Regions from separate parts of the Ensifer sp. ENS10 genome, predicted to be linked through region 2. Evidence: predicted binding sites of a transcription regulator. Region 2 holds the regulator's gene; each other region holds the start of a gene.
The links. The regulator PhoB, encoded in region 2, activates phosphate uptake and scavenging genes when phosphate is short. The targets are predictions, from matches to a motif close to TGTCATNNANCTGTCAT.
Positions count from the first base shown of each region.

Region 1: IB265_RS12350 (DUF1045 domain-containing protein) is a predicted target of PhoB. The motif match lies at 6,502-6,518, and genes of this name have one in related genera.
Region 3: phnF (phosphonate metabolism transcriptional regulator PhnF) is a predicted target of PhoB. The motif match lies at 1,470-1,486, and genes of this name have one in related genera.
Region 4: IB265_RS05400 (PhoX family phosphatase) is a predicted target of PhoB. The motif match lies at 3,160-3,176, and genes of this name have one in related genera.

Region 1 covers NZ_JACVAS010000002.1:1,110,934-1,118,678, reverse strand. The annotation lists gene IB265_RS12390 (DNA alkylation repair protein) at 1-383, opposite strand, end outside; gene IB265_RS12385 (hypothetical protein) at 418-717, opposite strand; gene IB265_RS12380 (YafY family protein) at 865-1,539, shown strand; gene IB265_RS12375 (host attachment protein) at 1,666-2,115, shown strand; gene IB265_RS12370 (trimethylamine methyltransferase family protein) at 2,182-3,768, opposite strand; gene mnmD (tRNA (5-methylaminomethyl-2-thiouridine)(34)-methyltransferase MnmD) at 4,023-4,754, opposite strand; gene IB265_RS12360 (FAD-binding oxidoreductase) at 4,794-5,936, shown strand; gene IB265_RS12355 (PRC-barrel domain-containing protein) at 6,004-6,393, opposite strand; gene IB265_RS12350 (DUF1045 domain-containing protein) at 6,664-7,464, shown strand; gene puuE (allantoinase PuuE) at 7,592-7,745, shown strand, end outside.
Region 2 covers NZ_JACVAS010000001.1:461,736-469,480, forward strand. The annotation lists gene pstA (phosphate ABC transporter permease PstA) at 1-1,219, shown strand, start outside; gene pstB (phosphate ABC transporter ATP-binding protein PstB) at 1,233-2,048, shown strand; gene phoU (phosphate signaling complex protein PhoU) at 2,099-2,812, shown strand; gene phoB (phosphate regulon transcriptional regulator PhoB) at 3,071-3,754, shown strand; gene IB265_RS02310 (GcrA family cell cycle regulator) at 3,823-4,344, opposite strand; gene IB265_RS02315 (aspartate aminotransferase family protein) at 4,765-5,964, shown strand; gene argF (ornithine carbamoyltransferase) at 6,065-6,982, shown strand; gene IB265_RS02325 (Hsp33 family molecular chaperone) at 7,263-7,745, shown strand, end outside.
Region 3 covers NZ_JACVAS010000004.1:13,745-21,489, reverse strand. The annotation lists gene IB265_RS15930 (carbon-phosphorus lyase complex subunit PhnI) at 1-322, opposite strand, end outside; gene phnH (phosphonate C-P lyase system protein PhnH) at 326-934, opposite strand; gene phnG (phosphonate C-P lyase system protein PhnG) at 934-1,401, opposite strand; gene phnF (phosphonate metabolism transcriptional regulator PhnF) at 1,510-2,241, shown strand; gene IB265_RS15910 (selenium-binding family protein) at 2,402-3,796, shown strand; gene IB265_RS15905 (hypothetical protein) at 3,830-4,456, shown strand; gene IB265_RS15900 (glutathione S-transferase family protein) at 4,485-5,174, opposite strand; gene IB265_RS15895 (VOC family protein) at 5,268-5,858, opposite strand; gene IB265_RS15890 (hypothetical protein) at 6,118-6,570, shown strand; gene IB265_RS15885 (hypothetical protein) at 6,689-7,288, shown strand; gene IB265_RS15880 (hypothetical protein) at 7,288-7,745, shown strand, end outside.
Region 4 covers NZ_JACVAS010000001.1:1,111,318-1,119,062, forward strand. The annotation lists gene recO (DNA repair protein RecO) at 1-365, shown strand, start outside; gene IB265_RS05395 (PaaI family thioesterase) at 382-891, shown strand; gene IB265_RS05400 (PhoX family phosphatase) at 1,071-3,083, opposite strand; gene IB265_RS05405 (DUF2339 domain-containing protein) at 3,372-6,191, shown strand; gene IB265_RS05410 (HD domain-containing protein) at 6,198-6,854, shown strand; gene IB265_RS05415 (MOSC domain-containing protein) at 6,935-7,745, shown strand, end outside.

The DNA of each region.
Region 1 (7,745 bases), on a different contig from region 2:
ATGAAGACGCGAATGCCGAACTCGGCGGTGAAATGCGGCGTCAGTGCACGCAGCAGCGACAGCGACAGGTCGAACTCCCCAAGGCCGCGCAAGGCGACGTACTGGCTGAGGGGGAGCAATGCCCAGCCGCTGAGACCGGGCGCATCGTCTCGGGGCAGGCAGGCCGCAAGAATGGCGGCCGCTTCGGCGAACGGCTGCGGCAGTGTTTCGACCAGCGCATCACGGATCTTGAGCGAACGCTGCATCAGTTCCAGCGTTTCGAGGCCATCGCCCGCGAGCCGCAGGAATTTCTCCCGATCGAAGACGCTGGCGCCACGGGCGATCCGGTCGGCGATATCGGTGACGACGCCGGGGTGCAGCAGGTTCTTCAGTGGCTCGGCCATCGCTCGGCAGTCCTTCGCTCGTTTTTCTGGCCGCTCAGATCTTCTGGCCGTCGGTAAAATGCTGCACCAGCATTACCGCGCTGATCGTCGCCGCGTAAGGCGCAAACTCCGGATCGACCCGAACGCGCTCACCGGCCGATTGGGCGGCCTCCAGCGTCTCCCATTCGACCAGGTCCGCAAACATGCCCGAGGTCTCGCAGGAATCGACGGCGCGCCAGGAGACGAACCCGGGGTAGCGGGAAACGGCCTGCATCGCCCGGCGGCGCGTGGCTGTCGCCGCGGGTTTGTCGAGAACGATGCAAACGGCAAGCTCAAGGATGTGGTCGCTGGTCATGTTCATGCTCCATGTCTGTTGGAGCTTGATTTAGCATAGGGCAACTGACAGCCTTATGGCCATAGTCGACCGTCACATGCTTGTGCGTGCCGGACGGTCGCTATAGCCCTTTCAAACGTGGGGCAGCATGGCGAAGGGAGACCACGGATGAGACCCGCCGACCGGCTGTTTCGCATTATCCAGCTCCTGCGCGCGACCGGCCGGGCGATGACGGCGCGGGAGATCGCCGAGAAGATGGAGGTCGCGCAGCGGACGATCTATCGCGACATGGAGCATCTGATCGCTTCCGGTGCGCCGATCGATGGCGAGCGTGGCGTCGGCTATCTGTTGCGCGGGGCCTTCGACGCGCCGCCGCTCGCCTTCACCTTCGAGCAGCTCGAAGCGCTCGCCTTCGGAGCCCGAGCCGTGCAGATGCTGGGCGACGGGCGACTTGCTCGATCGGCGCGCGAGGCGATGGAGAAGATCGCTCACGGCTTGCCTCCCGAACACCGGCAGCGGCTGATGGCGGCACCACTTCGCGCCTTCCGCTCGGCGCTCCAGCCGGAACCGCCGGCACTGCTCGGCGATCTGCGCCAGGCGATCGCGGAGCGGCGCAAGCTTCGCCTCAGCTATGACAGCCTCAAGAACGAGCACTCAGAGCGGATCATCTGGCCGCTCGGTCTCAGCGTCTTCGGCCACTTCTGGCTGCTGACGGGCTGGTGCGAGCTGAGGTCGGATTTCCGCGATTTTCGCGTCGACAGGATCAGCTCCGTTCACGTCGAGCGCGAGCGTTACGAGGTGACACCGGAGCGCAGCTTCGAGGCCTATGTCGCGAGGATGTGACCGCCGTTACAGGCCGAAACAATTGCTGCTGAGCGGCGTTTTGATGGAACCGAACCGAGCCTCGCGCGTTTTCTTCCAGGGCCTCTTCGGCCCGCCACGATCAACACCTTTCACTGGGAGACAATCGTGCAGAACCGGACATGGATACTGGTCGCGGACGGCAACACCGCGCGCATCGTCAAGGGCGTGAACCTGTTGAAGGAGGAACGCCAGCGGCCGGACGAGGAAACCTTTCACACCGAACCGAAACGCGTTCAGGACATCATGGCGGATAAGCCGGGCAGAGCGCACTCGTCCGACGGGCACGGCCGCTCCGCCATGGAATACAAAAGCGATCCCGTTCGCGAGGAGCAGCAGCGCTTCGTCGCCGACGTTGCTGAAAGGCTGGAAAGTTACGCGGCCGACCACGCTTTCGACAGCCTGGTGATCTGCGCCGCCCCAAGGACGCTCGGCGATTTCAGAAAACAGCTCTCCGCGCATGTGAGGGAGCGGACGGTCGCTGAGATTGACCGCAATTGTGTCGCTGCAACGACGGAGCAATTGATCGCCACGGCGCGGGCTGCCGTCTTTCCCTGAGCCCGGCTTGTAGGGCTCGCCTCCATACTAGCGGCTGCTCGTGCAATCAGCCAACGCGGCGCTCCGTCAGAAGTCCGTCGGGACGCCGCCCTCTTCCTTACGTCTGGCGACAAAGGCATCAAGTTCCTCTTCGATCGCCGGATCGAGCGGCGGGCGCTCATATTCGTTGAGCTTCTGCTTGAAGATCCGGTTGGCATGATCGTAGGTGGTCGGCCGTCCGGCTTCTGTCCAGGTCTCGAAGTTGCGCCAGTCGGACAGGATAGGCGAATAGAAGGCGGTCTCGTAGCGCTGCAGCGTGTGCAGCGTGCCGAAGTAATGGCCGCCGGGGCCGACGTCGCGCACGGCGTCGAGGCCTAGCGCATCCTCGCTGACATCGAGCGGCGTCAAATATTCCGCCACCATCTGCAGCATGTCGACGTCGAGAATGAACTTCTCGAAGGAGGCCGTGAGCCCGCCCTCGGTCCAGCCGGCTGCATGCATGACGAAGTTGCCGCCGCCCTGGGTCAGCGCCCAGAGCGACATGGCGGACTCGTAGGCGGCTTGAGCGTCGAGCGTGTTGGCGGCATTGGTGTTCGAGGTGCGGTAGGGGATGTTGTAGCGGCGGGCGAGCTGGCCGCCGGCGACCACCGCCTTCATGTATTCCGGCGTGCCGAAGGCGGGTGCGCCGGTCTTCATGTCGACGTTCGAGGTGAAACCGCCATACATGACGGGTGCGCCGCGCCTGACCATCTGGGTGAAGGCGATGCCGCACAGTGCCTCGGCGTTCTGCTGAACCAGTGCGCCGGCGATCGTCACCGGTGCCATCGCGCCGGCCAATGTGAAGGGCGTGACCACCACCACCTGACTGCGCGAGGACATCTCGATGATGCCCTGCAGCATCGGTCCGTCGAGGCGGAGCGGAGAGGAGGTGTTAATGATGGTGAACAGCGAAGGCTCGCGCTCCATCTGCTCCATGGAGATGCCGCGGCCGATGCGGGCGATCTCGATGCCGTCGGTGTTGCGCTGCTTCCCAAGCGAATAGGCGTGGAAGACCTTGTCGGTAAGCTTCACCATGTCGGAGAGGCAGTCGAGGTGGCGGACTGAGGCATGCAGATCGACCGGCTCGACCGGATAGCCGCCGGTCGTGTGCACGATGTCGTAGGACTGGGCGAGCTTTACCAGCTTGCGGAAGTCTTCATGGTTGCCGGTGCGGCGGCCGCCATCACGATCGGCGACGAAGGGCGCGCTGGCGATCTGGGCGAAGACGAGATTGTTGCCGCCGATCGCGACGTTGCGCGCCGGGTTGCGGGCGTGCATCGTGAAGGCCGGAGGCACGGAGGCGATCATGTCCATGATCAGCCCGCGGTCGAAGCGCACCCGGTCGGTGCCGGGCGTCACATCGGCGCCTGCGGCCTTCATCCGGTCGCGTGCTTCCGGCAGGATGATGTCCATGCCGATCTCTTCGAGGATGGTCAGCGACGCGTCATGGATCGCTTCGAGCGCATCTTCCGAAAGCACCGTGGACTTCGCCAGCGTATTGACAAGATTGAGGTATTTTCCGCCCGCGGACTTGCGGGACCGCTCGGCGCCGCGGCCGCCTGGCCTGCGTCGCCGCTCCAGCGGGGTCGAGGCCGCATCACCGGTTGCTGCATCGGGAAACTGATCGTCGTTCATGAAGGACCCACCGTGTTGCCGATGGGGTTGTGTCGCAGATCCGCAGGCGCGATGGCCCGCCATTTGCGACAGTTCAGTTCTCTTGTGGAGTAAATCGTTCCCGCTGACGCATTTTCGCAGGGCGATGGCGCAACCGTTCAAGACACGTTGAAATCGGGGGGAGCGCCTACAGCGCCGCGCGTCTTATCAGACGCGCAAAGGCCGCTGTAGCACTTTGATTTTCTGCATGTCTTTGTCCTTAAATCGAGGTCGATTTAGGGAGACATGCAGTAGGGGCGGTCGCCCCGCAGCATCTCGCGCTTGCCGGCGAAACCCTTGCGTTTTTCGACGACGAAGCCGGCGGCCTGAAGATTGCGGCGGACGAAACCGGCGGCGGCATAGGTCGCGAAGCTACCGCTGGGCGCGGTTTTTTCGAAGACGTGCCGCATCAGCTCTTCCGACCACATGTCGGGATTGCGCGAGGGGGCGAAACCGTCGAGATACCAGGCGTCGAACGGATGTTCGGTGCGGGCGACACCTTCGAGCGCCGGACCGCAGACGACCGTGAGGGTGACGCCGTCGCCAAAGTCGATGCGGACGTCACCGTCGGGGTCTGCCGGCCAGCGGGAGACCAGGGCCAGCCGTTCCGCATCGATTTCCGGCCAGTGGCTGAGCGCACGGGAAATCTCGTCGGCGGCCATGGGAAATCGCTCGAATGAGACGAAATGCAGGCGGTCGCCGGCTCCAGCGGTTGCCTTCCACTGGCGCCATGTCTCGCAGAAATTGAGCCCGGTGCCGAAGCCCAGTTCGCCGATGCGGAAGGTGCCCGTACCGACCCAGCGCTCCGGCAGGCCGTTGCCCGAAAGGAAGACGTGACCGCATTCCAGCCGCCCATCGGTGCGGCAATAAAAGTGATCGCCAAACTCCCGGGAATAGGGCATATCGCCCTCGTGCCAATCAAGGTTTTGGTGCGCTGGCGGGTCGATCGGGTCTGCTGGTCCTGTCATGGCAAAGGCGATAATCCGCCGGCCGGAGAAGGTCAATCGATGAGCGAGCTTTTGGTCGTCGGCGGCGGTATCATGGGGCTGTGGGCCGCCCTTTCCGCCGCGCGCAAGGGCATGACGGTGCGGCTCGTCGAGCAACAGGCCATCGGTGCCGGCGCGAGCGGCGGCCTACTGGGCGCGCTCATGCCGCATATGCCCGACCGCTGGAATGCCAAGAAGCAATTCCAGTTCGAAGCGCTGGTGTCCCTCGAAGAGGAGATCGCGCAGCTCGAAGCCGAGGCGGGGGTGTCGACCGGCTATCGCCGCACCGGGCGGCTGATGCCGCTCGCCAAGCCGCACTTACGCGACATTGCGCTCCGGCATGAACAGGACGCACGACAGCAATGGCGCGCGGGCGACCGGCAATTCTTCTGGCATGTCCAGGAGGAAGGCCCGCAGGGTTGGCCAGGCACGGAGGCAACGGCGCATGGCGTCGTTTTCGATACGCTGGCCGCGCGGGTGTCGCCGCGCCGCACGCTGTCGGCCCTGCGTGCCGCCCTGTTGCAGTTGCAGAATGTTCAGATCGATGAAGGCTCGGGCGTGCGCGCCATCCTTCCGGCGCACGGCAGGGCCGAGCGTGACGATGGCAGCCGGCTCAGCTTCGACCATTGCATCATCGCTGCCGGCATCGGCAGTTTCCCGCTGATCGATGCTGTGTCGGGGCCGCTGAAAGCGACGAGCGGCACGGCGGTCAAGGGCCAGGCCGCGCTCTTGAGGGCGGATGTCGATCCAGGCCTGCCGGTTATTTTCATCGATGGCGTCTACATCATCGCTCATGACGATGGCCATGTGGCGATCGGCAGCACCAGCGAGAACAGCTTTGCCGATCCACTGTCCACGGACGAACAGCTCGACGATCTCCTTCGACGCGCCACGTTGCTGGCGCCGTGTCTGGCGGATGCGGAGGTGGTCGAGCGCTGGGCCGGGCTCAGGCCAAAGTCGGCGGGGCGCGAACCCATGGTCGGGCGGCACCCTGATCATTCGAACATTTCCGTGCTGACCGGCGGCTTCAAGGTGAGCTTCGGGATTGCGCATCGGTTGGCGCGCTTCGTTGTCGACGAGATCGCCGGTCTCCCGACGCTCGATCTGCCGGAATCCTTCCTGTGCCGAAATCAAATCGCGGCGCTTCGCGAGAAGCATCTCTAGGCTTGGGCATGGGAAGGGCCCCGCCGCAGGCGGAGCCTCACATATTCGGACATTCGAAAGTTCGACCTTACATCCAGTAGGGTGGCACGCCGTAGTAGTCGTAGACGCGACGGCCGTTTTCCTCGTTCCAGTCGTATTCCTCGTTGCCGCGATATTTCGGCGCGCGCTCGACCTGATCGCGCGTAACGTCGGTGCGATAGCCGCCGAGGTTTTCGTCATAGGTCAACTTCGCCCAGGGCAGCGGATAGTGGTCTTCGCCGAGGCCGAGGAAGCCGCCGAAACCGAGCACGGCGTAGGCAACGCGACCGCTGCGTTTTTCGATGATCACGCGCTCGATCGAGCCGATGTGCTTGTTGTCGGAGCCATAGACCTTCGTGCCTTCAACCTTGTCGCTCGCGATCAGGTCATGGGTTTCCTTGATCCGGGCATCCTGCAGGTTTGCGTTGTGATAGCTCACGCTTCTTCTCCATCCTTGATTGTTACCTTGAGTGAACGGCCGTTGGGCCGGATGGTTCCGAAAATCTGGTGCGCAAACCGGTGGGATCGCGTGGTTTTGCACGATCCGCTTCGTCAATCTGTCACGCAAATCACCTAAGACGCGGCCAATAGATCACGAAGATCCCGGGTCGGATCGATACTCATAAGCGTGATCGATCTCATTGGAGCGGGGCGGAAAACCGCAGGCACTTTTCCTCGTCCCGCTCGACACGGATAACCGGAGCCAGACATGCGCTACGCCATTTGTTTTACGCCGCCGATGGCCGACCCGCTTTCCGCGGTCGCCGCAAGCTGGCTTGGGCGCAACGTCTATTCCGGCGAACCGACGGAACTGCCTTCGGTTGCGGGCCTGAGCTCTGCCGACATCGCCTACCATACGGCCGTACCGCGCCGCTTCGGTTTCCATGCGGTGATGATGTCGCCGTTTCGTCTGCATCCGGATATGACGGAATCACAACTCCTGAAGGCGCTCATGCATTTTGCCGGCGCGCAGACACCGTTCGAAATCGATCGCCTGGAGGTCGCCCGCATCGGCCGGTGCTTCGGTCTGATGCCGCAGGTCCCGAGCACCGCGATGCATCTGCTGGCAGCCAATATCGTTCAGGAGTTCGATGCTTTTCGTGCGCCGCTCAGCGAAGACGAGATCGAGCGCTCCGATCCGGATCGGCTGACCGCACCGCAGTTTTCCAATTTGCACCGCTGGGGCGATCCTCATGTGATGGACGAGTACCGCTTCCACATGATGTTGACTGGCCCGCTCGCGTCGGACGCGATACGCCAGGTCGAGGCGCCGCTTCGCGAGCTGTTCGAGCCGTACCTGGCGACGCCGCTTGCCATCGCCAGTCTTGCCCTCTTCGTCGAGCAGGAGACCGGCGCGCCCCTGCGTGTGCATTCGCAGCACCCGCTCGGCAAGATCTCTACGAATGCGCGCGCCGAACGCGCCAAACGCGTTGCCGCCGATCCCTCTGTTGGTTCGGGATCGATCCGGCCCTTGTCGCTCATCGTCGCGGCATTGATGGCGCATCGCTAACGAGAGCGCAGAATTCAGCCTTCGTCTCATTCCGAGCTTGCCGCCCAGCGACCCTTCGCGGGCAGATTTCGGTATCGACAATCCGGTCGGCGGTGATACCGTTCTGGAAAAATCGAAGGGTGATTTGATGTCTGAGACTAAGTATCCGCGCGACCTCGTTGGCTACGGCCGCAATCCGCCGAAGGCAAACTGGCCGGGCGATGCGCGCATTGCCGTGCAGTTCGTGCTGAACTACGAGGAGGGCGGCGAGAGCTGCATTCTCGATGGCGACGCGGCGTCCG
Region 2 (7,745 bases):
CGCCTACGGCATTGCGGCAATCAGCACCGGTCTCTTCTTCCTGGCGCTGCTGCTGTGGACCGTCATTTCCAACGGCTACACCGCGTTCCAGCAGACGACGATCACGCTGCCGATCGAATTCACCGAAAAGGTCATCGACCCCAACGGCGAACGCACGACCGACAGCAAGGTACTGATGACCGCCAACTATCCGCTGCTGGTGCGTGATGCGCTCGTCAAGCAGCTCGGCATCGATGCGACCAAACGGCCGCTGGTCAAGCAGGCGACCGACATGGTTTCTGCGAGCTCCCGTACGCTCTTGCGCGACATGGTCGTGGCGGATCCGTCCATCGTCGGCAAGACCATTCCGGTCACGCTGTTGGCCGAAGCCAACATCGACTCCGCCAACAAGGGCCAGATCGACCTCAAGGTCGAAGAGAGCAAGCGCAAGGTCAAGGACCAGCAGGTCACCTGGATGAACGAGCTCGCAAGCGCCGGCGTCCTGAAGAAGAGCTTCAACACCGGCATCTTCACCTTCGGCGCCTCCAGCCGTCCTGAAGCGGCGGGCGTCGGCGTTGCCGCCCTTGGCTCGTTCTACATGATGCTGATCGTGCTCGTGCTGTCGTTGCCGATCGGCGTTGCCGCCTCGATCTATCTCGAAGAGTTCGCTCCGAAGAACCGGCTCACCGACCTGATCGAGGTCAACATCAACAACCTCGCGGCCGTTCCGTCGATCGTCTACGGTTTGTTGGGTCTCGCCGTCTTCATCAACTTTGCCGGCATGCCGCGTTCGGCAGCGGTCGTCGGCGGTTTCGTGCTGACGCTGATGACCCTGCCGACGATCATCATCGCCACCCGCGCGGCCTTGAAGGCGGTCCCGCCGTCCATCCGCTCGGCGGCGCTCGGTCTCGGTGCCTCGAAGATGCAGACCATCTTCCACCACGTTCTGCCGCTGGCCATGCCGGGCATTCTGACCGGTACGATCATCGGCCTGGCCCACGCGCTTGGCGAAACCGCGCCGTTGCTGTTGATCGGCATGGTCGCCTTCGTCGTCGACTATCCCGGTTCGCCGATGGAGCCGTCGACAGCGCTGCCGGTGCAGATCTACATGTGGGCCAACGAGGCGGAACGCGCCTTCGTCGAGCGCACCTCCGGCGCGATCATCATTCTTCTCATCTTCCTCGTCGTCATGAACCTTGGCGCCATTCTGTTGCGACGTCGCTTTGAGCGCCGTTGGTAGTGAGGTAATTACTATGAACATCATGTCAGAAGCAGCGGTCGAGAAAGCCTTGGATCAGAAAATGAACACGGTTCCCTTCAAGATGATCGGCAAGGATGTGTCGGTCTACTACGGCGAGAAGCGGGCGCTTTTCGACGTCAACCTCAACATCCGCGAGAACACGGTAACGGCGCTGATCGGTCCGTCGGGCTGCGGCAAGTCGACCTTCCTGCGCACGCTGAACCGCATGAACGACACCATCGAGAACTGCCGCGTCACCGGCAAGATCACGCTCGATGAGGACGACATCTACGACCCGACCATTGACGTGGTCGAGCTGCGCGCCCGCGTCGGCATGGTGTTCCAGAAGCCGAACCCGTTCCCGAAGTCGATCTACGACAACGTCGCCTACGGTCCGCGCATCCACGGGCTTGCCCGCACCAAGGCGGATTTTGACGAGGTCGTCGAAACCAGCCTGCAGAAGGCAGGTTTGTGGAACGAGGTGAAGGACCGCCTGCAGGAGCCGGGCACCGGCCTCTCCGGTGGTCAGCAGCAGCGCCTTTGCATCGCACGCGCTGTTGCCGTCAGCCCGGAAGTCATCCTCATGGACGAGCCCTGCTCGGCACTCGACCCGATCGCGACCGCCAAGGTCGAGGAACTCATCCATGAACTGCGCACGAACTTCACGATCGTCATCGTGACCCACTCGATGCAGCAGGCCGCCCGCGTGTCGCAGCGCACCGCCATGTTCCACCTCGGCAATCTCGTCGAGGAGAACGACACCGACAAGATGTTCACCAATCCGGATGACCAGCGCACCCAGGATTACATCATGGGCCGCTTCGGCTGAGGCCAATCACGGCTGCAACAGTCACTGGAAAGCGCCCGTAAGGATCGACGATCATGTCCATGCATATCATGTCCGCCTATGACGAAGAACTGAAGTACCTGACGCGCCGCATCTCGGAAATGGGCGGTCTCGCCGAGCAGATGGTCGCCGAATCCGTCCGCGCTCTGGTCAATTCCGACCTGGCGCTGGCGCAAAAGGTAATCTCGGACGACACTGTTCTCGATGATGCCGAGCGTCAGATCGGCGAGAAGGCGATCGTCACGATCGCCAAGCGCCAGCCGGTCGCCGCCGACCTTCGCGAGATCATGGGGTCGATCCGCATCGCCTCCGACCTGGAGCGTGTCGGCGACCTCGGCAAGAACACTGCCAAACGCGTGATCGCGGTTGCCGGTTCGGGCATCCCGCGCAAGCTCGCCCGCGGTCTCGAGCACCTCGCCGAGCTCGCTCTGGTGCAGCTCAAGGAAGTGCTCGACGTCTATGCGTCGCGTTCGCCGGAAAAGGCCAACAGCATTCGTGAGCGCGACGAGGAGATCGACGCGATCTACACCTCGCTGTTCCGCGAGTTGCTCACCTACATGATGGAAGATCCGCGCAACATCACGCCCTGCACGCATCTTCTGTTCTGTGCCAAGAACATCGAGCGTATCGGCGACCACGCGACCAACATCGCCGAGACGATCTATTACATGGCGACGGGTGCCCAGCCGGAGGGCGAGCGCCCGAAGGATGACAACACGTCGACGTTGGGCTCGGTCAACGACTAGAAGGTTGGAGCGGGATGCGGGGGACAACCGCATACACTTTTCCTCATCCCGCTCTGGCGTTAAACGCGCCGTTCGCAATGCATGCCCCATGAATATCATCCGGTCGCGGCTTCGGTCGCGGCCCCGAATTCCTGTATCTGAAGCATGCGGTTTTCGCCCCGCCTTTGAAAACGGCGGATGTGCTCCAGATTTAGAGTGTCTGAGTGCCGGCCGGTCCGCTGGACCCGCGCGGCGCTCGCGGTAAGGAGACGTTACCTGATGTTGCCAAAAATCGCCGTGGTCGAAGACGAAGAGGCGCTGAGCGTCCTGCTGCGTTACAATCTGGAAGCTGAAGGCTTCGACGTCGATACGATCCTCAGGGGTGACGAGGCGGAGATCCGGCTACAGGAACGCCTGCCCGACCTTCTGATCCTCGACTGGATGTTGCCTGGCGTCTCCGGCATCGAGCTTTGCCGTAGGTTGCGCCAGCGCCCGGAGACGGAGCGGCTGCCGATTATCATGCTGACGGCGCGCGGCGAGGAAAGCGAGCGCGTTCGCGGTCTGGCGACCGGTGCCGACGACTATGTGGTCAAGCCCTTCTCCACGCCGGAGCTGATGGCCCGCGTCAAGGCGATGCTCCGCCGGGCGAAGCCCGAAGTTCTCTCGACGCTGCTGCGCTGCGGCGACATCGAGCTCGACCGGGAAACCCATCGCGTCCATCGCCGCAGCCGCGAAGTTCGCCTGGGGCCGACAGAGTTCCGCCTGCTGGAGTTCCTGATGTCCTCTCCGGGCCGTGTCTTCTCGCGCTCGCAGTTGCTGGACGGCGTCTGGGGCCACGACATCTATGTCGACGAGCGGACCGTCGACGTGCATGTCGGCCGCCTGCGCAAGGCGCTGAACTTCTCGACCATGCCTGATGTCATCCGCACCGTGCGCGGCGCCGGCTACTCGCTCGAAAGCTGAGAAGGGCAAACAGAAGTCAATAAAAAAGGGGCCGATCGGCCCCTTTCGTTTTGGTCCTGTGCGGATCCTTAGCGCATCCGACGGCGCTCGGCGGACGGCTGGTAGGCAAGCCGCGCATGAAAGCTGCAATAGGGCGAAGCTTCCGGGGAATCGTTGCCGCAGAAGTGGAACTCTTCCTTCAGCGGGTCGCCGATCGGCCACTTGCAGGTGCGTTCCGTGAGCTGGGTTAGCTCGAGGCGGCGCGACATCGGCACGACCACGTCGGTCTGGATGCTGAAATCCTGCTCGGCAACGAGATCGACTTCGATCTCTTCCTTGAGAACGGTGGCGCCGGACGGACGGGCAACGGTGCGGGTCGAAACGCGCGAGGCGTAGTTCGGAGCGCGCGGCGCCGAGGTCGGCCGCTTCGGGCGGGCCGCCGCAGTGGTGCTGCCGCCGGCTTTGGCACGGCCTGGAAGGCTCAGGCGATGAACCTTGCCGATGACAGCGTTACGGCTGACGCCGCCGAGCTGTGCCGCGATCTGGCTTGCGCTCAGGCCCTCGGACCAAAGCTTCTTCAGTTTCTCCACCCGCTCGTCAGTCCAGTTCATTTCTGCACTCTCCGTTCTCAGCGTTGGGGATGGCAGAATCCCTCACCGCACCCCGGTTGAATCCCGAGGTTGCAAACGCGATAACTCTTTTGGTGACTAGGTCCGCCGCATGCGTCTAGTAATTGAATGTTAACGTACTGACCGTCGGACTCCGTGGCAAGAGTCCCGGGATTCACGCCGAATCGATTTCGTAGTTTTCCCCAACTTGCTCGGCTGGCGTTGCATTTTTGCAAGCCCTTCCGGGCGATTTTTTCGCCGCCGGGAAACGGGCTTCTCTGTTGCACTGCAAGGCTTGGTTTTATTGACATTGCGGCGCGAAATAGGAATAGTGCCTGCGCCGCCGAAAGGCGGCATTTTTGATTTTTATCGGGCCGCATGAAGCAGCGGGACCGATGCCGACTGGAGTAAGGAGAGCCTCGCATGACTGCAACCACGCCGCTTTACGATACCTACATGCGCGCGCCGTTGCGTTTCGAGCGAGGAGAGGGCGTCTGGCTGATCGCCGAAGACGGCTCGCGCTATCTCGACTTCGCCGCCGGCGTTGCCGTGAACTCGCTCGGCCACGCGCATCCGCATCTCGTCGAGGCGCTGAAGGCGCAGGCCGAGAAGGTCTGGCACCTTTCCAACCTTTACGAAGTTCCCGGTCAGGAAAGTCTTGGACGCCGCTTGGCGGCCGTCACCTTTGCCGATCGGGTCTTCTTCACCAATTCCGGTGCGGAAGCGCTGGAATGCGCGATCAAGACGGCGCGGCGGTACCACTTCGCCAAAGGCCAGCCGGAGAAGTTTCACATCATCACCTTCGAGGGCGCGTTCCACGGTCGCACGATCGCGACGATCGCCGCCGGTGGTCAGCAAAAGTACATTGAAGGTTTCGGGCCAAAGGCCCCAGGGTTCTACCAGGTTCCGTTCGGCGACATCGCGGCCGTCAAGAATGCGATCACCGAGGAGACCGCCGCGATCCTGATCGAGCCGATCCAGGGCGAGGGCGGCATCCGTCCCGCGACCAAGGAATTCATGCAGGAACTGCGCGCCCTCTGCGACGAATTCGGCCTGCTCCTGATCCTCGACGAGGTTCAGACCGGCGTCGGCCGCACCGGCAAGCTTTTTGCCCATGAGTGGACGGGCATCCGCCCGGATATCATGGCCGTTGCCAAGGGTATCGGTGGCGGCTTCCCGCTCGGCGCTTGCCTGGCGACGGAAGAGGCGGCCGCCGGCATGGTGGCGGGCACGCATGGCTCGACCTATGGCGGCAATCCGCTGGCGATGGCCGTCGGCAACGCCGTGCTCGACGTCATCCTCGCTGATGGCTTCCTCGCCCATGTGCGCGACGTCGCGCTCGTCTTCCGCCAGGGCCTTGCTTCGCTGAAGGATCGCTATCCCGATGTCATCGAGGATATCCGCGGCGATGGCCTGATGCTGGGCATCAAGGTGAAGGGCCCCTCGGCCGATCTCCTGAAGGAGATCCGCGCCGAGAAGCTCCTGGCCGTGCCGGCCGGCGACAACGTGTTGCGCCTGCTGCCGCCGTTGACTGTGACGGCGGAGGAAGCACGCGAGGGCCTCGTACGCATCGAGCGCGCCGCCGAAGCAGTGACGAAGGCAAGTGGTAACGCTGCGGCCTGACCGATAGGGCCAAGACTGACCCAGGATGGTAGAATGACCTTCGTGCGTTCACGCCGCTGCGTGGCGCACATAGGTTCGATTTTTTGAGGAACCGAGTACGATGGCAGGCACCAGACACTTTCTCGATCTTTCGGCCATGACGGCCGCCGATCTTCGGACGATCATCGATGATGCCCGCGTCCGAAAGGCGACGACCAAGGCCGGAACCGCCGAGAAGCCGCTCGCCGGCAAGATGCTGGCGATGATCTTCGAAAAGCCGTCCACCCGCACCCGTGTGTCCTTCGATGTCGGCATGCGCCAGCTCGGCGGCGAAACCCTGTTCCTTTCGGGCACGGAGATGCAGCTCGGTCGCGCCGAGACGATCGGCGATACGGCGAAGGTCCTGTCGCGCTATGTCGACGCGATCATGATCCGCACCACCGACCATCGCCGCCTGCTGGAATTGGCAGAACACGCGACGGTACCCGTCATCAACGGCCTGACCGATGACACCCATCCGTGCCAGATCATGGCCGACATCATGACCTTCGAGGAGCATCGCGGACCGGTGAAGGGCAAGACGATCGCCTGGACCGGCGACGGCAACAACGTGCTGCACTCGCTGATCGAAGGCTCCGCCCGCTTCGGCTATCGCATGAACATGGCCGTGCCGCTCGGCTCCGAGCCGCAGGACAAGATCCTGAACTGGGCCCGCAACAACGGCGGCGAGATCCTGCTGTGTCACGATGCCGAGCAGGCGGTCGCCAACGCCAATTGCGTTGTCACCGACACCTGGGTGTCGATGAACCAGGAGCATCGTGCCCGCGGCCACAACGTCTTCCAGCCCTATCAGGTCAACGAGGCGCTGATGAAGCAAGCGGCATCCGATGCGCTGTTCATGCATTGCCTGCCGGCGCACCGTGGAGAGGAGGTGACCGACGAGGTGATCGACGGTCCGCAGTCGGTGGTCTTCGACGAGGCCGAAAACCGCCTGCATGCGCAGAAGTCGATCATCGCCTGGTGCATGGGGCTCGTCTAGGCCCTTGCGAGCGCCGCGGTGAGCGCGATGGCGCAGCGCTTCGGCGGCTGTGAGGCTGGCTATTGACATTGCCGCCGTGCGACACGATCTAGGCGGCTGCAGGGCGCTCCTGGCAACAGTGAAGCGCCGACTGCCACGGGTGGTGCGCGGCGCAATGGCTGATGGCACATATCCGGTGGACAATCCGTTTATCGCGGGATCGATTGAGACAGCGGGCACGTTGCGCCGGGGGACAGGAATGTCCCCGGCGCAACGCAGTTGCTGAGGCAAGGAGCAAGACATGACTGACATGACGCCAGGGCTTGGTGAATTCGACTTCGCCGGTGACGATCACGTCGTGCCTTTCCAGGTGGAAGGCCTCGACGTGCGCGGCCGCGCCGTGCAGCTCGGCCCGATGCTCGACGCAATTCTGGAGCGCCACAACTATCCGCTTCCGGTCGCGCGGCTCGTTGCCGAAACCGTCGTGCTGACGGTTCTGCTCGGCACTTCGCTGAAGTTCGAAGGCAAGCTGATCGTCCAGACGAAAGGCGATGGTCCGGTCGATCTCGTCGTCGCAGACTTCTCGACGCCGGATCGCGTGCGCGCCTATGCCCGCTACGATGCAGATGCGCTTGCCGACGCCGAGAAGGATGGCCGCACCCTTTCGCATGAACTGCTTGGCAAGGGCGTACTCGCCTTCACCATCGACCAGGGCGCTCATACTCAGCGCTATCAGGGCATCGTTGCGCTGGACGGCGCCACGCTGGAAGAAATCGCTGGCGTC
Region 3 (7,745 bases), on a different contig from region 2:
TCGCCGATACGCGGCGCTCGATCTTCATGTTGGCGGTGTCGACCGGCTCGGAGTAGCCAAAGCGCGGCAGCGTCGTGCGGTAGGCGCGGAGGATGAAGATCGCTTCGATCATATCGCCGCGTGCCTGGCGAACTGCTAGAGCCGCAAGCGCGCGATCGTAGAGCGAGGCTTCCGCCATCACCCGGTCGACGGCAAGTCCGAGTTGCTCGACTATCTGTTCGATGGTGATTGAGGGCAGGTTTCGGTCACCGCGGCGGCGGTCGGCGAGAAGGCGGTGCGCATTGGCAATGGCGGCTTCCCCGCCCTTGACGGCTACATACATGGGTCACGCCTCCTTCAGCGAAAGACGGGTTGTGCGCGGCAGGCAGAGCAGTTCCTCTCCGGCCGTCAGCACGAGATCGACGCCGCGCGGAAAGATTGCGCGGTTGGCGGTCCAGAATTCGAGGAAGACTTCCGGCAGCCCCTTCACGGCGACTTCCGTCTCGTCCTTGATGCCGGGCCCCTTGGCGGTGAGTGCCCGGCCGCCGGTCAGCGCCTCGACTTCAATGACGAGCGTCGTCGAACGATCCGGGTATTCCTGGGTGCCGAGCGAGAACTGGTCGAAACCTGGGAAGGCGGCGCTTTTTTCGACGAAGGCGAAGCGGGCTTCGGTCTTGCTGGCGGTCACTGCGGCGCCCGTATGGAAAGCGATCCATTGCGGAACGCCCGATTTCCCGAGCGACGGCGTCAGCCAGACGGGCGTGTCATGGTCACAAAGCGTCAATGCCACGGCGCCGGCCGCGGCGCCGAGCGGCGCGGGCGGCGTGCTCTTGGCCGAAAGCTGCTTGATCGCGCCTGGGCGGGCAAAACCCTCCATCAGGTCGCGGAAGACGGATTGGGCGGCAAAGACTGGATCTGCGAAGGCGCCGGCGTAAATCTGCGATTGGCTGGCCATCAGTCGTCTCCCCGGACCATGGTGAAAAAGTCGACGCGGGTTGCTGCAGTCTCTTCGGCGTTGCGGCGTTCTTCCAGCGCCAGCCGGTCCGCCACTTGTTGAAGCAGAGCATCGACGTTCGCGCGATCGTCCTCGCGCTGGGCGAGTGCGTCGAAGATCGCTGCAAGCCGCGCGCGCTGCCGGTCCGCACCGAGCAGCTGCCCGTGGCCGATCTCGCCGCTCGAAAGGCGGATGGTCGCGCGCGAGACCGTCGCCTCGCCGAGGTTGAAGGGATCGCCACCGCCACCGATGCGGCCACGCACCATGACGAGGCCGGTCTCCGGACCGCGAACCGGATGAACGTCCGGCTTGTCGGCGAGCGCTTCCCAGGCAGCATTCAGCTCGTCGAGGGTCGCGCGAGCGAGCAGTCCCATGGCTTTCTTGCGCGCCGGATCCGGCGGGCTTTCCTGTTTCAGCTTCGCATCCATCATTTTCACCTCAAATGTCTATTGATCTAGACAACTGTACATCTTATACTTTTCCATAACGTCCGCAAATGACAGGCTTGTGACATGCCAATGCGAAAAGACACGGCAATGCGAAAAGTGGTGGAGCGCCAGACCGGCGTCGCTCTGTGGCGGCAGATCGCCGACCGGATCCGCCTGGCAATCAGCAATGGCGACTACGATGCGGCCGGCATGGTGCCGCCTGAGACGGTGCTTGCGGGCGAATTCGGCGTCAACCGGCACACGGTCAGAAGCGCGCTTGCGGCGCTTGCCGAAGAGGGACTGGTGCGCGCGGTCCAGGGACGCGGCACGATGATCGAGCGCAAGGAAAGGGTGAGCTACCCGATCTCGAAGCGCACGCGGTTCTCGCAGGGGCTCGGTCGCCAAGTGAAGGAGATCGGCACGAGGCTGCTCGGCCACGGCGAATTGCCGGCAAACGGCGAGATCGCAAAGGCACTCGGCATTGCGCCGGGCGATACGGTGATCGAGCTCAGGACCGTCAGCAGCGGCGATGGCCGACCGCTGTCGGTATCCTCGAGCTATTATCCTGCGCATCGTTTTCCGCGCATGGCCGAAGTATTCGAACGGTTGCATTCCGTCACCAAGGCCTTCGCCGCCCACGGCTTGGATGACTATGTCCGCGCCTCGACCGAGATTGTCGCCCGGCATGCCGACGCGGAGGAGCTTTCGATGCTGAAGCTCTCGCCGGGCGCGATCGTGCTCGAGGCGCAATCGCTGAATGCCGATCTCGACGGCTCTCCAGTGGAGTATTCCCGTACCCGATTTGCCGCTGACCGAATGAAACTGCGGATTGAGACATAGAACGCCGCCGGCTGCCCACGGCGACAGGATCCGCACCCGGCCTCAAGCACTCCATCGGGGAAATGTGGCGGATAGGCCGCATTTCCGACGCGTTTTTGCCGCATGACCGGAACCTGCATCAGGAACCGCGCATTTAGAATTCTCGTAGGGGAGAATGGCAATGGCGACGTGGCGACCCGATCCTTCCTTCTATCCATCACCGCGCATGGCCGCCAAGGCTCCCAAGGAAACGCTCGCCTATGTGGCGGCGTTCGATCCCGAGCGGAAGCGGCCGGATGCGATTGCGGTCGTCGACGTCGATCCGGCGTCGCCAAGCTATTCGCAGATCGTCGGCCAGGTCGACATGCCGAACGTCGGCGACGAACTGCACCATTTCGGCTGGAATGCTTGCTCTTCCTGTCTTTGCCCCAATGCGCCGCATCCGCATGTCGAGCGCCGCTATCTGGTAGTGCCGGGGTTGAGGTCCTCCCGTCTGCACATCATCGACACCAAGCCGGACCCGCGCAATCCGAAGATCGTGCGGGTGATCGAGCCTTCGGAAATTGCCGAGAAGGCAAATTATTCGCGGCTGCACACCACCCATTGCGGTCCCGAAGGCATCTACATCAACGCGCTCGCGGATCGTGACGGCAAGGCGCCCGGCGGCATCTTCCTGCTGGACCACCAGAGTTTCGATGTGCTCGGCCAATGGGAAATGGATCGTGGGCCGCAGAAGCTTGCCTATGATTTCTGGTGGCATCTCGGCCATGACACGCTGATCACCAGCGAATGGGGCACGCCGGATACGTTCGAAAACGGGCTGGTTCCCGAGGTGCTGCTCGGTTCGAAATATGGCCGCCGGCTGCACTTCTGGGACCTACACAAGCGCAAGCACCTGCAGGAGATCGATTTCGGCGAGGAGCACCAGCTCGTCTTCGAGCTGCGGCCTGCGCATGATCCGACCAAGGCCTATGGCTTCGTCGGCTGCGTCATCAGCCTCAAGGACCTCTCGGCGTCGATCTGGACCTGGTATCGCGACGGCGACCGATGGGCGGTGAAGAAGGTGATCGAGATACCGGCGGAGCCGGCCGATCCGGATTTGCTGCCCCCCGTGCTCAAGGGCTTCAGCGCTGTCGCGCCGCTCGTCACCGATATCGACCTGTCGATGGACGACCGGTTCCTCTACGTTTCCTGCTGGGGCACCGGCGACATGATCCAGTACGACGTTTCTGACCCCTTTGCGCCGAAGGAGACGGGCCGTGTGCGGATCGGCGGCATCGTTTCGCGTGCATCCCATCCGAAGGCCAAGAACGGAGCGCTGAATGGCGGGCCGCAGATGGTGGAGATCAGCCGGGACGGCAAGCGGGTCTATTTCACCAATTCGCTCTATGGTGCCATCGATCCGCAGTTCTACCCCGAAGGTATCGACGGGTGGATGGTCAAACTGGACGTCGCCGACGGTGGCGGCATCACCTTCGACGAAAACTTCTTCGTCGACTGGCCGAAGGGCCATCGCCCGCATCAGGTCCGTCTCGAAGGCGGTGACTGCTCGTCCGACTCCTATTGCTACCCGTAGGGAGGGGACGATCGTGCAGTCCTGTCGGGGCGAATGACGACGTTCTGGCCGTGGCTTTCGATTGCCGCCCTCGGTGCCTTTCACGGCATCAATCCGGCGATGGGCTGGCTCTTTGCCGTGGCGCTCGGACTTCACCGCCAGGACCGTCGGATCGTGTGGTTGTCACTTGCTCCGATTGCTGCCGGTCATGCCGTCTCCGCCGCGCTGACGCTGGCAGTGGTCGTCACATTCGGCGCGGCGCTGGAGCCGCACAGTTTCAGGCTTGTCGCGGCGCTGCTCATACTCAGCGTCGCCGCCTACGGCGCGCTTTACGGACACCGCCATCGGGTGAGAGTTGGCATGCGCGCCAGCATGGCCGGCCTTGGCCTCTGGTCCTTCCTGATGGCGACGAGCCACGGGGCGGGCCTGATGCTGCTGCCGGCGGTCCTCAGCCTCTGCGTGGCGGATAGTCCCGGGGATCTCGCAATCGCAGGTTCGCTTCCCGTCGCGCTCGCCGCCGTTGCGGTTCATGGCGCAGCAATGCTGGCCGTCGTCGCCGCGGTCGCGCTCGCCGTCTTCGAATGGCTCGGCCTTGCGGCACTCCGCTCGGCGTGGATCAACTTCGATCGCCTCTGGACGCTGGCGCTGGGTGCAACCGGTATCGTGCTTCTCGTTCAATGAGCCTGCTACGTGGCAGCCGGCGGAGCGTCTACCTTTGGGCCTTCACGTAACTGATGTAGCCGCGCACATCGGTCGCCGGTTCGGTGTAGGCATTGCCGAGCGTCTTTTCCATGTTGGCGACGTAGGTCTTCGCCCAGTCCGGCAGCGAGTAGTCGATTGCCGCCAGGAATTCGAGGGTCGCCGCAAGCCTGATGTCAGCGATCGAGGGGGTGGAACCACCGATGAAGGGTTTGTCGCCGATATAGAACGCCCGAAAGACGTCGAGCGGCTCGGCAAGCGCTTCGACTGCTGCGCGGCGCGCCTTCTCCTTGGTCTCCGCATCCGCATCGCTGCAACCAACTTCGCCCGGATAGAGCGGGAAGTTCAGTGCCGGATAGGTGGCCCGGGCGAGATAGGGGTAGAAGGTGCCGATCAGATAGAACATCGCGCTATCGATCATGGCGCGGGCCTCGGGGTCCCTCGGATAGAATTCGTCGAGCCCGTGCTTGTTGCAGAGATACTGCATGATCGCGCAACTCTCCCATAGGGCTCCCTTGGGCAGGTCCGCAGTCTCCACCATCGGTGTCAGATGCGACGGTGCCTTCGCCAGGTATTCGGCCGTCCGGGTCTGGCCGTAGACATCCTGTTCGCTGAAGTCGAGCTTGGCTGCCCTCAGGAAGACGCGCGCCGTCATGTTGTTGACGCTGGGCTTGATCACGTTGAGCTTGATTGCAGGCATGTCACTCCTCCCTTTGCTCGCGATCCCGCAGTTCCGGCTCGCTCGCCGGCGCGGTCGCGTGCGTTGAACGACAGGCGTGGACCACGACGCGCTTTATCGCGGCCGATAAGGATCCTTCGGCTCCCGGTCGGACGACAGCGTTGGCCGTGCGCGCTCGATCAGTGTCTCGATCGCATCGGCCAGGTGCACCTCGGCGATATTGTAGTCGCCGCGTGCGACCCTGACCTTGTGTGCTTCCATCAGCACCTCGGCGTGGCTGTGGCCCGGTGGTGGCTCGAAGCGATAGGAGGCAAGCTCGACCAGCAGCCCAAGCGGGTCCTCGAAATAGATCGAGTCCATGAAGCCGCGGTCCTTGACGCCGCTGTGCCGGATACTTCGCTCGTCGAGCCGCTCCACCGCTTGGGTGAAGGTCGCGCGCGAAACGGCAAAGGCGATGTGGTGCACACAGCCGATGTCCGTCGGGGTTCGCTCGGGATCGGGCTTGCGGTTCTCGTCGGTGAAGATGGTGATCAGGCGGCCATCGCCCGGGTCGAAATAGAGATGGCTTTCGCTCGCCCGGTCGAGATTCGGCTGCTCGAAAATGAAGGGCATGCCGAGAAGACCCTCCCAGAAATCGATCGACGTCTGTCGGTCGGCGCCGACGAGCGTGATGTGATGAACCCCTTGCGACTGCAGTTTTCGCATCGAAGGCCTCCCAGGTGAAGCGGAGGACACAGGACGAAACGGGATCTGGTTTCACCCTTTTCCGCTCCACTCGATTGTCGTCCGTCGCGGCAAGAAGGCAAGCGCCAATGCGGGGGCAAGCTGCCCGCAAAGCGGTCGGAAAGCATCCGACATCTCAACTATTTTCTTCTGGGTTGCTGTGTGTGTATTATGCAATCAGTGAATGTGTCGGCAACGCTCCAAACGGCCTGATGGCTGGGAACAATCAGGGAGTTGAAGTGTGAAGTTTCTCCGGGGAGTCGGTGTTGTCTGCCTGTTGTCTTTTTCGCTTGCAGGCGCGGCGCGGGCGGACGGCTCTGCGTTTGCGGGGCAATGGCGGCAACTGACTTCGACGGCCGGCCGTTGCGATCAGTGCTACATCGGCATCGTAAGACATGGCGACCTGCTGACGGTCACGAGCAACAACGGCTGGCAAGCCGTCATGAACGTCGAGAACTTTTTGGACCTCGAGCTTGCCGCAGGGACCGGGCAGTGGAAGTCCACAGTCGCTGGCGCCTATGGCGGCAAGCATTTCGGTATTCAGTTCGTTCGGCGTGGCCCTGAATTGCAGATGTTCATGGTGGTTTCGCACGCAACAGGCAGGCCATTGTCCATTCGCGCGACCTTCGAAAGAGGGCTGCCTGCTACGAACTGGCGTCATCAGCCGGCGCCGATCGAGATGCAACGGATCTAGGTGCTGATGTCCTGACGCGGGCCGACAAAGACGCTTGCCCCGATACGCGTGTTTTGATTTTCCGTGCGAACCTCCCTATCTTCCGGTTGCAACATCCGAAGGGGCGGACGGAGGACAAATGCCGGTCGTGCAACGATCGAAAATCAGGCAGCGTCTTTTGATCATGCTGGTCACCGGTATCGGCGGAATGGCTGCGGCTGCGGTCTCCTTTGCGACCGCAGTCTATGATGCGGCGAATCCGGTGCCTGCCGTCACCGCAGCCAAGGGTGAGGCGATCGATACCGGCCGGTGGCGGGTGACGATCAACGACGCCACCATGGCTTCCGTGCCGCCGACCGGAACCAAGCCGTTCGAGCCGAAGCGATTCCTGATGGTGGATATCGAACTCGACAACCGATCGGTCACCACCAGCAATGCCTTTATGAACCTGATCGCGATCAAGGACGAGCGAGTCATCGCATCGCCGAAGCCGGTCTATTATCTCGCCAGGGACAAATGGATCGCGAGTGCCATCAACCCAAACATGCCGGAAAAGCTCATCGCGGTCTGGGAATGGCCGGCGGATCGCCCGGAGCCGGAGAAGGTTTCTCTGTCCATCGGCAAACAGATCTACAAGCCGCGTGACAACCTCTACGGCGCGCCCAACTGGTTCGATGATGGCGAGGCCGCGGTGGTCGAATTGGCAGTCACGCAAGATACGGGATCGTCGGAGCAATGATGTCGGCTCTTCGCGCGCTGCTGCTCTCAGTGTCTGCAATCGCAGCGCTGTACGCGATGCGAAGCAGCACGCCTGGCTACGGCGATATCACGGCACCGATTGCCGTTCGTGGTGCAGTCGGCGAGCGGGTCGAGAGCCGGGACTTCGCCTTCGGCGCGGCCAATGTGCACCTGGCACGCCAGGTCAGGGTCGAGAGCTTCGGGCGGATCAAGGAATACTCGACATCCGGCATCTGGCTCATCATCGAAGGCGCGGCCGTCGCGAAAACCGAAACGATGACGCTGACCTCGGCGGAGTGGCTGGCAGGCAACGGTTTGCGCTACGAGCTCAGCCAGCGGTTCTCGACCGTGCCCGGCTATCTGCCGACGGAAAGGCTCGAACCAGGCCTGCCGAGGCCGGTACTTCTTGCCTTCGAACTTCCCGAAGCGGCCGTTGACAAAGGCACGCTGCTCGTCGC
Region 4 (7,745 bases), 650 kb from region 2:
GAGAATTGTTCGTGCGCTTCGAGCTCGCGGTTCTCAACGATCTCGGCTTCGGGCTCGATCTGACGGAATGTGTGGCAACCGGCGCCCGCACCGAGCTTGTCTATGTGTCGCCGAAATCGGGCAGGGCGGTTTGCCGCTCGGCCGGGGAGCGTTATGCCGACCGTATGCTGGCGCTGCCGGAATTCCTTTCCGCCGAAGCACGCCGGGCTGCCGATCACGACAGCCTTGCCGCCGCCTTCCGCCTGACCGCCTTCTTCCTCCACCGCCATGTCTATGAGCCGCGCGGCCTCGACGTTTCTTCCGCGCGCGACGGCTTCGTCCATGCGGCACTCAAAGCGCTGAAAGCGCAATCCTCAGCCGCCTGATCCCCAGGAGTTATCAATGTATCAAGAACTTTATCCCGGCATGTCCGTATCCGGCATCGGCGTGCTGTCGCTCGACCGCGTCGCCCGCGACGGCGGCCTCAAAGCGATGCAGGACCTGCTGAGCGGCGAGCTGCCGGCGCCGCCGATGTCGAAGACGCTGAAGTTCGGACTGAGCGAAGTCGAAGAGGGCCGGGTGGTCTTCAAGGGATTTCCGACCGAAGAACATCTCAATCCGCTCGGCACGGTGCATGGCGGATGGACGGCGACGATCATGGACTCGGCGCTCGGCTGCGCGGTTTTCACCACGGTGAAACCCGGCGAGGCCTATACGACGGTCGAATTCAAGGTCAACCTCGTCCGGCCGCTACTGCCGGGCATGGGCGAGGTCTTCTGCGAGGGGCGCATCGTGCATCGCGGCCGAACGATCGCGACTTCGGAAGCCTGGCTTCGCGATGGAAACGGCAAGCTGCTGGCCCACGGCACCGAAACCTGCGCGATCTTCCCGATCGACAATCTGCGGCGTTAAGAAGCAATTTCCAGGAAAAGTGCGAAGCGGTTTTCCGTCCGGAATTGCGTCGCTTCAAATACATTTCCAGGAAAAGTGCGAAGCGGTTTTCCGTCCGGAATTGCGGCGTCAAATAAAACTCCAGAAACAAGAAACGCCGCGCAGTAGCGCGGCGTTCTTCTTTGCGATCGCAGCTTTTGTCAGCCGATACGGCCGCCGCCCTGCTTGGTCACCGCGACGACGGCCGGGCGCACCGGCATGTCATCCCTAAAATCAGGCCAGCGGGTTGCTGGCGTCTCGAAAGTGGCAAGACCGGCGTCGCCCGGGTGCTGGACGGCCAGGAAGAAGGTGTCCGACGTCGGGTTGAAGCAGGGACCGCACATTTCAGCGCCAACCGGCACGCGGAAGAAGAGCTTCGACGTGCCGCGGGCATTGCCGTCCGTGTCGATCGCCCAGATGCCGTCGGTGCGGCCAGTTTCCTTCTGGTTGTTGCCGTCGGTCGAAACCCAGAGGCGGCCGTCGGTGTCGATGGCGCAGTTGTCGGGCATGCCAAACCAGCCGTTCTTGGTGGTCGCCGTCGAGAACGAGGCGCCAACCTCGGCAACGGCGGGATCGCCGCACTTCAGCAGCACGTCCCAGCGGCTCTTGAGCGACGCGAAGTCGCCGTCGGTCTCGGTGATCTCGACGATGTGGCCAAAAGCGTTCTTGGCGCGCGGATTGGCGGCGTCGACTTCTTCTGCCTTGCGCTTGGTGTTGTTGGTCAGCATCACGTAGACCTTGCCCGTCTTCGGGTTCGGCTGAACGTCCTCCGGGCGATCCATCTTGGTGGCACCGAGCGCGTCGGCGGCGAAGCGGGTGTTGATCAGCACGTCCGCCTGCGAGGCGAAGCCGTTGGCTTCGGTCAGCGGGCCTTCGCCGTGGGTAAGCGGCATCCAGGTGACGGTGCCGTCCTCGTCGAACTTGGCGACATAGAGCGTGCCTTCGTCGAAGAGGTCCATGTTGGCGGCGCGATCATCAGGGTTGAAGGCGCCCTTGGTCACGAACTTGTAGACATAGTCGTAACGCTCGTCGTCGCCGGAATAGAGCACGACGCGCCCATCCTTGTTGACGATCGATTCACAGCCTTCGTGCTTGTAGCGGCCGAGTGCGGTGCGCTTCTTCGGTACCGAGGTCGGATCCAGCGCGTCGACCTCGACGATCCAGCCGAAGCGATTGGCTTCGTTCGGTTCCTTGGAGACGTCGAAACGGTCGTAGAAGGAGGCCCATTCGTACTGGCCGCCCGGTGCGCCCAGGCGCTTGAGCTGCTTGTACTCCGGGTGGTCTTCGGCGAGCTCGCCGCCGAAATAGCCGTTGAAGTTTTCTTCGGCCATCATGTAGGTGCCCCAGGCGGTGACCCCGCCGGCGCAATTGTTGATCGTGCCGAACACCTTCTTTCCCGTCGGGTCGGACGGCGTCTTCAGGCGGTCATGACCGGCGGCCGGCCCGGTGATCTGCATCTCGGTGTTGACCGTGATGCGGCGATTGTTCTTGCCGTCGAGAACCGGCTGCCACTTGCCGTCGACCTTGCGGATCTCGATGATCGTGCCGCCATGGGCGGCCATTTCGATGTCGACCAGTTTCTTGGTGTACTCACCGAGAACGACCTTCTCTTCCTCGACTTCCTTGCCGTCCTTCGTCACCTTTTCCTTCACGACGCTGGCGAAGGCCGGGAACATCAGCTCGGCATTGGTATATTCGTGGTTGACGACCAGGAGGCCATGGTCGGCGCTGCCGTCGAGCGGAATGAAGCCGACATAGTCGTTGTTATAGCCGAACAGCTTTTCCTGGGCAGCGGCCGTCTGGTTCTTCGGGTCGAACTCCGGGCTATCCGCGAAGATCTTGTCGCCCCAGCGCAGCAGGATGTCGGCATCGTAACCCTCGGCGACGTGGTGCTTCTCGTCGACGCCGGCTTCGATCTCGGTGAAGTCGAAGCGCGAACCTTCCTCGGCGCGTGCTTCTTGTGCGGTCAGGAGAGCCAGCGGGCTGACCGTCGTCGAAATCGCGGCAACGGCGAGCGAGCCGCCGATGAAGGAGCGGCGCGAGAAACGGCGATGGATGATGTCGCCCATCGTCGGGTTGGTGGAACAGTTGTGGCCAATGTCTTCCAGCTCTTCCCTGCGTTCCGTCAGCGTCTTGAATTCGGTCTCTTCCGTCTGGCCGAGATGCTTGTCCATGATCGGGTCTCCTGGTTGAACGATGGAAACCACCGCGCTGAGACAGCGGTGTTCATCCGCCTGTACCAGTTGCCCGGTGACAGTTCTGCGACATTTCCGTGAAGAGATTACAGCGCTCGGCCGTCTATTGTATGTTTCCTGAAATCCCATTCGATTTCAGGATAAAAACATGCAGCTACAGGGACCTTTGTGCGTCTGATAAGACGCGCGGCGCTGTAGAGATTTGGCGAGCGTACAAAAGTTTGTATGGTTGCGCCGAGCACGCCGGTGCGACCGTCAGGGGTATACATGTTCGAACTCTTTGCTTTTCTTGCCTTTATCCTCGCTCTTTCCGCCTTCGCCGGCGGTCGCAAGACGGCCGAGCGGCTGGGGGCTGAAATCTCCGCGCTGAAGGCCGAGGTCGCAAAGCTGAAGACCTCATCGGGCGAAGGCGTTCAGGCCGAAGCGACGACCGAAGAGCTCGCCGCCGCGCCCGAATCGCCGGTGGAACCGGAGACGGTCGAGGAGACTGCGATCGGCCTGACGGCCGGCGCGCGCGAGGGTGCCCGGATCTTCGGCGAAGTGGAGAAGGCGGCGGAAGACATCGAGGGTGGCGAGACCATTGCCGCCAGCACAGAAGCGCCACAGCCGGTACCGGCTGCGCTCCGTCAGACCGAAAGCCTGGAAAGCCGCCTCGGCGCGCGTTGGGCGGTCTGGGTCGGCGGCATTGCGCTCGCGCTCGGCGGCGTCTTCATGGTCAAATATTCGATTGATGCCGGCCTCCTGAGCCCGGCGGTTCGCCTGACGCTTGCCGCCCTGTTCGGCCTCCTGTTGATGGCCGCAGGGGAGGTCATCCGCAGGCGTGCGGTGCCTGTCATCGCCAATGAATTCCAGAACGCGATGATCCCCGGCATCCTGACTGCGGCCGGTGCCGTCACCCTGTTCGGTGTCGCCTATGCCGCCTATGGCATCTACGGCTATATCGGCACGGGCGCGGCATTCGTTCTGCTGGCCGCGACCTCGCTGGCGACCGTTGGTCTGTCGCTGCTGCATGGGCAGGCGCTCGCCGGCCTCGGTCTGCTTGCCTCGCTCGCAACCCCGGCACTCGTCTCGAGCGACGAACCGCGCCCCTGGGTCCTCTTCGGTTTCCTCTCGGTCGTCTGGCTGGCGACTTTGCTCGCGTCGCGGCTGCGGACTTGGACGGTAGTGCCGACCCTTGCCAACGTCGGCATCGGGCTTTGGGGGCTTGCCTATATCACTGCGGCCTCGCCATTCGAACCGCTGCCGGTCACATTTGCGCTGTTGGTGATGATCGTCGGCATCGGCCTCGTCTGGCCAGGTGCTACGGAAGCTGCTCCCGCGCCCGAAGTGCCTGAGGGTGCGCAGCGGCGCGGCGCCGTTGCCGGACAGTGGGAACGGTTGTTTATCCCGCCGCATGCGGCAATCTCCATTTCCGCGGCCATCGCCGCCACGGTGCTTGCGCTCCTTCTGATCAGCCCGGCGGTTTCCGCGGCGACGTATCCGGTGACGGAGTTTGCCGTTGTCATTGCTGTCCTCGCTGCCTTGGGAGCCTGGCGAGCGACGGCGGTCTATCCCGCCGTACTTTCCGCCGTCGGCGCAGTCGCCGGCGTCTGGAGCCTGACGGCGCTGAGTGGCGTGCTCGCCTATCTCGATCCCTCGCTTGCCGACGCTCTGCCGACGATCGTGCTGCCTGGCCGCACCGCCATGATCACGGCAATGCTGCTTGCGGCGCTGTTCGTGTTGCTCGGCGGCTTCGTGCTATCGCGCCGCCTCGTCACCCATCCGCATTATTCGACCCTTTGGGCCGGCATCGCCGCGGTTGTCCCGATCGCCCTGACGGCGATGTCGTTCCTGATGACCGGCAACTATGCCTTCGATCTGCCGCACGGCCTGTTCTCGCTCTTCGCCGGAGCCGCGCTGCTCGCGTTAGTGGACTGGCTTTACCGCCGCGGCGGCGAGGCGGAGGCGCGCGATATCACGGCTGGATTACTGGTCGCCGGTTCGTTCGCGTTCTTTGTCCTTGCCCTTCATGCCTGGACCGATGGGCTCGTCACCACACTTGCGATTGCCGTGCTCGGAACAGCCTATGCGCTCGCGACACGCATCCGCACCTGGCCGATCCTGCCCTGGATGACCGGTGCTGCGGCTGTGGTCGTTCTCGGGCGCATCGCCTGGGAGCCGACGATCGTCGGTGCTGGCAATCTCGGCACCACGCCTGTCTTCAACGCGCTCCTGCCGGGCTACGGCATTCCCGCCGCGCTCCTCGCCGGCTCCGCCTATTTCCTGAGATCCTGGTCGAACACACGAGTACGCAACCTCCTGCAGGCGCTCGCCAGTCTCTTCGTGCTCTTGACGCTCGCGATCCTCGTGCGTCACGCGATGAACGGCGGCGTGCTCGACAGCGCTGTGCCGACGCTCGGCGAGCAGTCGATCTACACGCTGCTGGCGATCGGCGCCTCGGCGATCTTCATGAGCCTCGACATGAAGTCGCCGAGCCCGGTCTTCCGCTATGGCGGCATGGGCCTCGGCGTACTTTCGATGTTGTCGGTGCTTTCGGCGCATCTCCTCGGCCTCAACCCTTACTTCAGCGGCGAGCTTCTCGGTCATATCCCGTTCTTCGATCTCCTGCTGATCGGCTATCTGCTACCGGGGCTCGGCTATGCGGGGCTGGCCTGGTATGCGCGTGACAAGCGGCCGTTGCCCTATGTCATGGCGCTTGCGGTCAGCGGCGCTGTGCTGGCCTTCGCCTGGGCGAGCCTCACGGTCCGCCGTGCATGGCAGGGGGAAGACATCGCGGATTGGAAGGGTTTCCTGCAGGGGGAGACCTACACCTATTCGGTTGTCTGGCTGCTGCTGGGCGTGTTGCTGCTCGTGCTCGGTTCGCGTTTCCATGCCAAGAGCATTCGCATCGCTTCGGCCGTTCTCGTCTTCGTCGCTGTCCTGAAGGTGTTCCTGATCGACATGTCCAACCTCGAAGGTTTCCTGCGGGCCCTGTCCTTCATCGGCCTTGGCGGGGTATTGATCGGGATAGGGCTCTTCTATCAGAAGATCCTGTCCGGTGTCGGCGTCGCATCGACGGCGCCGACAGATCCTGCCGAACAGCAATAGGACGTCATGACACATATTTCGAAACTGGCGGCAGCCTTCGCGCCGCATGAGGATCTCGCCGCGGTGCTGCTGCCGCATGCCTTTGCCGCCGATGACGGCTCGCATGATGCCGCGCATCTGATCCGCGTCTGGAAGAATGCTGCGCGCATCCACGCGGAGGAGGGCGGCGATACGCGTTCGCTCGCCGCCGCCGTCCTGCTCCATGATTGCGTCTCGGTCGAGAAGAACTCGCCCTTGCGCACCCAGGCATCACGTCTGGCGGCGGAGAAGGCGACCGGCATTCTGCAGAAACTCGGCTGGGGTACGGGAGAGACCGGCGCCGTGGCGCACGCCATCCTGACCCACAGCTTCTCCGCCAACATTGCACCGGAGACGCTGGAGGCGAGGATTCTTCAGGATGCCGACCGGCTGGATGCGATCGGTATGGTCGGCGCCGCCCGCTGCTTCTATATCGCCGGGCGCATGGGCAGCGGTCTCTATGACCCGCTCGATCCGCTGGCGGAGGCAAGGGAACTCGATGACAAGGCGTTCGCCATCGATCATTTCGAGACCAAGCTGTTCCGGTTGGCCGATGGCTTCAAGACCGAAGCTGGCCGCCGATTGGCGGCGGAGCGCGAGGAGCGCCTGCGCGACGTGCTTGCCATGATGCTCGATGAAATCTAATTCTTTCAAGATATTGCCGCTATCCCGTGAATCGGATCGTCAGGCGCTTGAATCTATTTTTGAACATGAAGGAATTGTCCATGAAGGTGACCGGTCTCAACATTCATCCGCTGAAAAGCGGCCGCGCCATCGCCCGTGAGACGGTTACCGTCAACCTCGATGGCGTCGAGGGCGACCGGCGCTTCATGCTGATCGAGCCGGACGGGCGCTTCATCACCCAGCGCGAATTGCAGGCGCTGGCGAAGGTCGAAGCCAGCCACATCGATGGCGGTGTGCATCTTAGGATGGGCGACCGGGAAACCTCGGTACGCTTTGATCCGGATCGCCGGCTGAACGTCCAGGTCTGGGGCAGTGAAGTCGATGCCGCCGTTTCCGACGATACGGCGGATGAGACGCTGTCCGCATGGTTCGGCCGCCCGGTCAAGCTTGCCCACATGGACGCCTCGGCCGAGCGCTTGGTCGGTGCCGAGTGGGCCGGCACCGCAGCGCCTGTCGGCTTTGTCGATGGGTTCCCGGTCCTGATCACGACGACCGGCTCGCTCGCCGATCTCAACCGGACCCTCGCCGAAAAGGGCCAGGAGCCCGTCGGCATGGACCGGTTCCGCACCAACATCCTCGTCGATTGCGACGACGCCTGGGATGAGGATTTCTGGGAAAGCGTCGAGATCGGCGGCATTCGGTTCGATCTCGTCAAGCCCTGCGCCCGCTGCATCATGACGACACAGGATCAGATCACCGGCGAGCGTATTGGCGGCAACCCGATCCAGGGACTGGCCGAAAAGCGCATGTCCTCCGATCGGCGCGTGCCCGGCGTGCTCTTCGGCTGGAACGCGGTGCCGCGCAGCGAAGGCACCCTCAAGCTTGGCGATGAGGTCAAGGTCACCGGCCGGC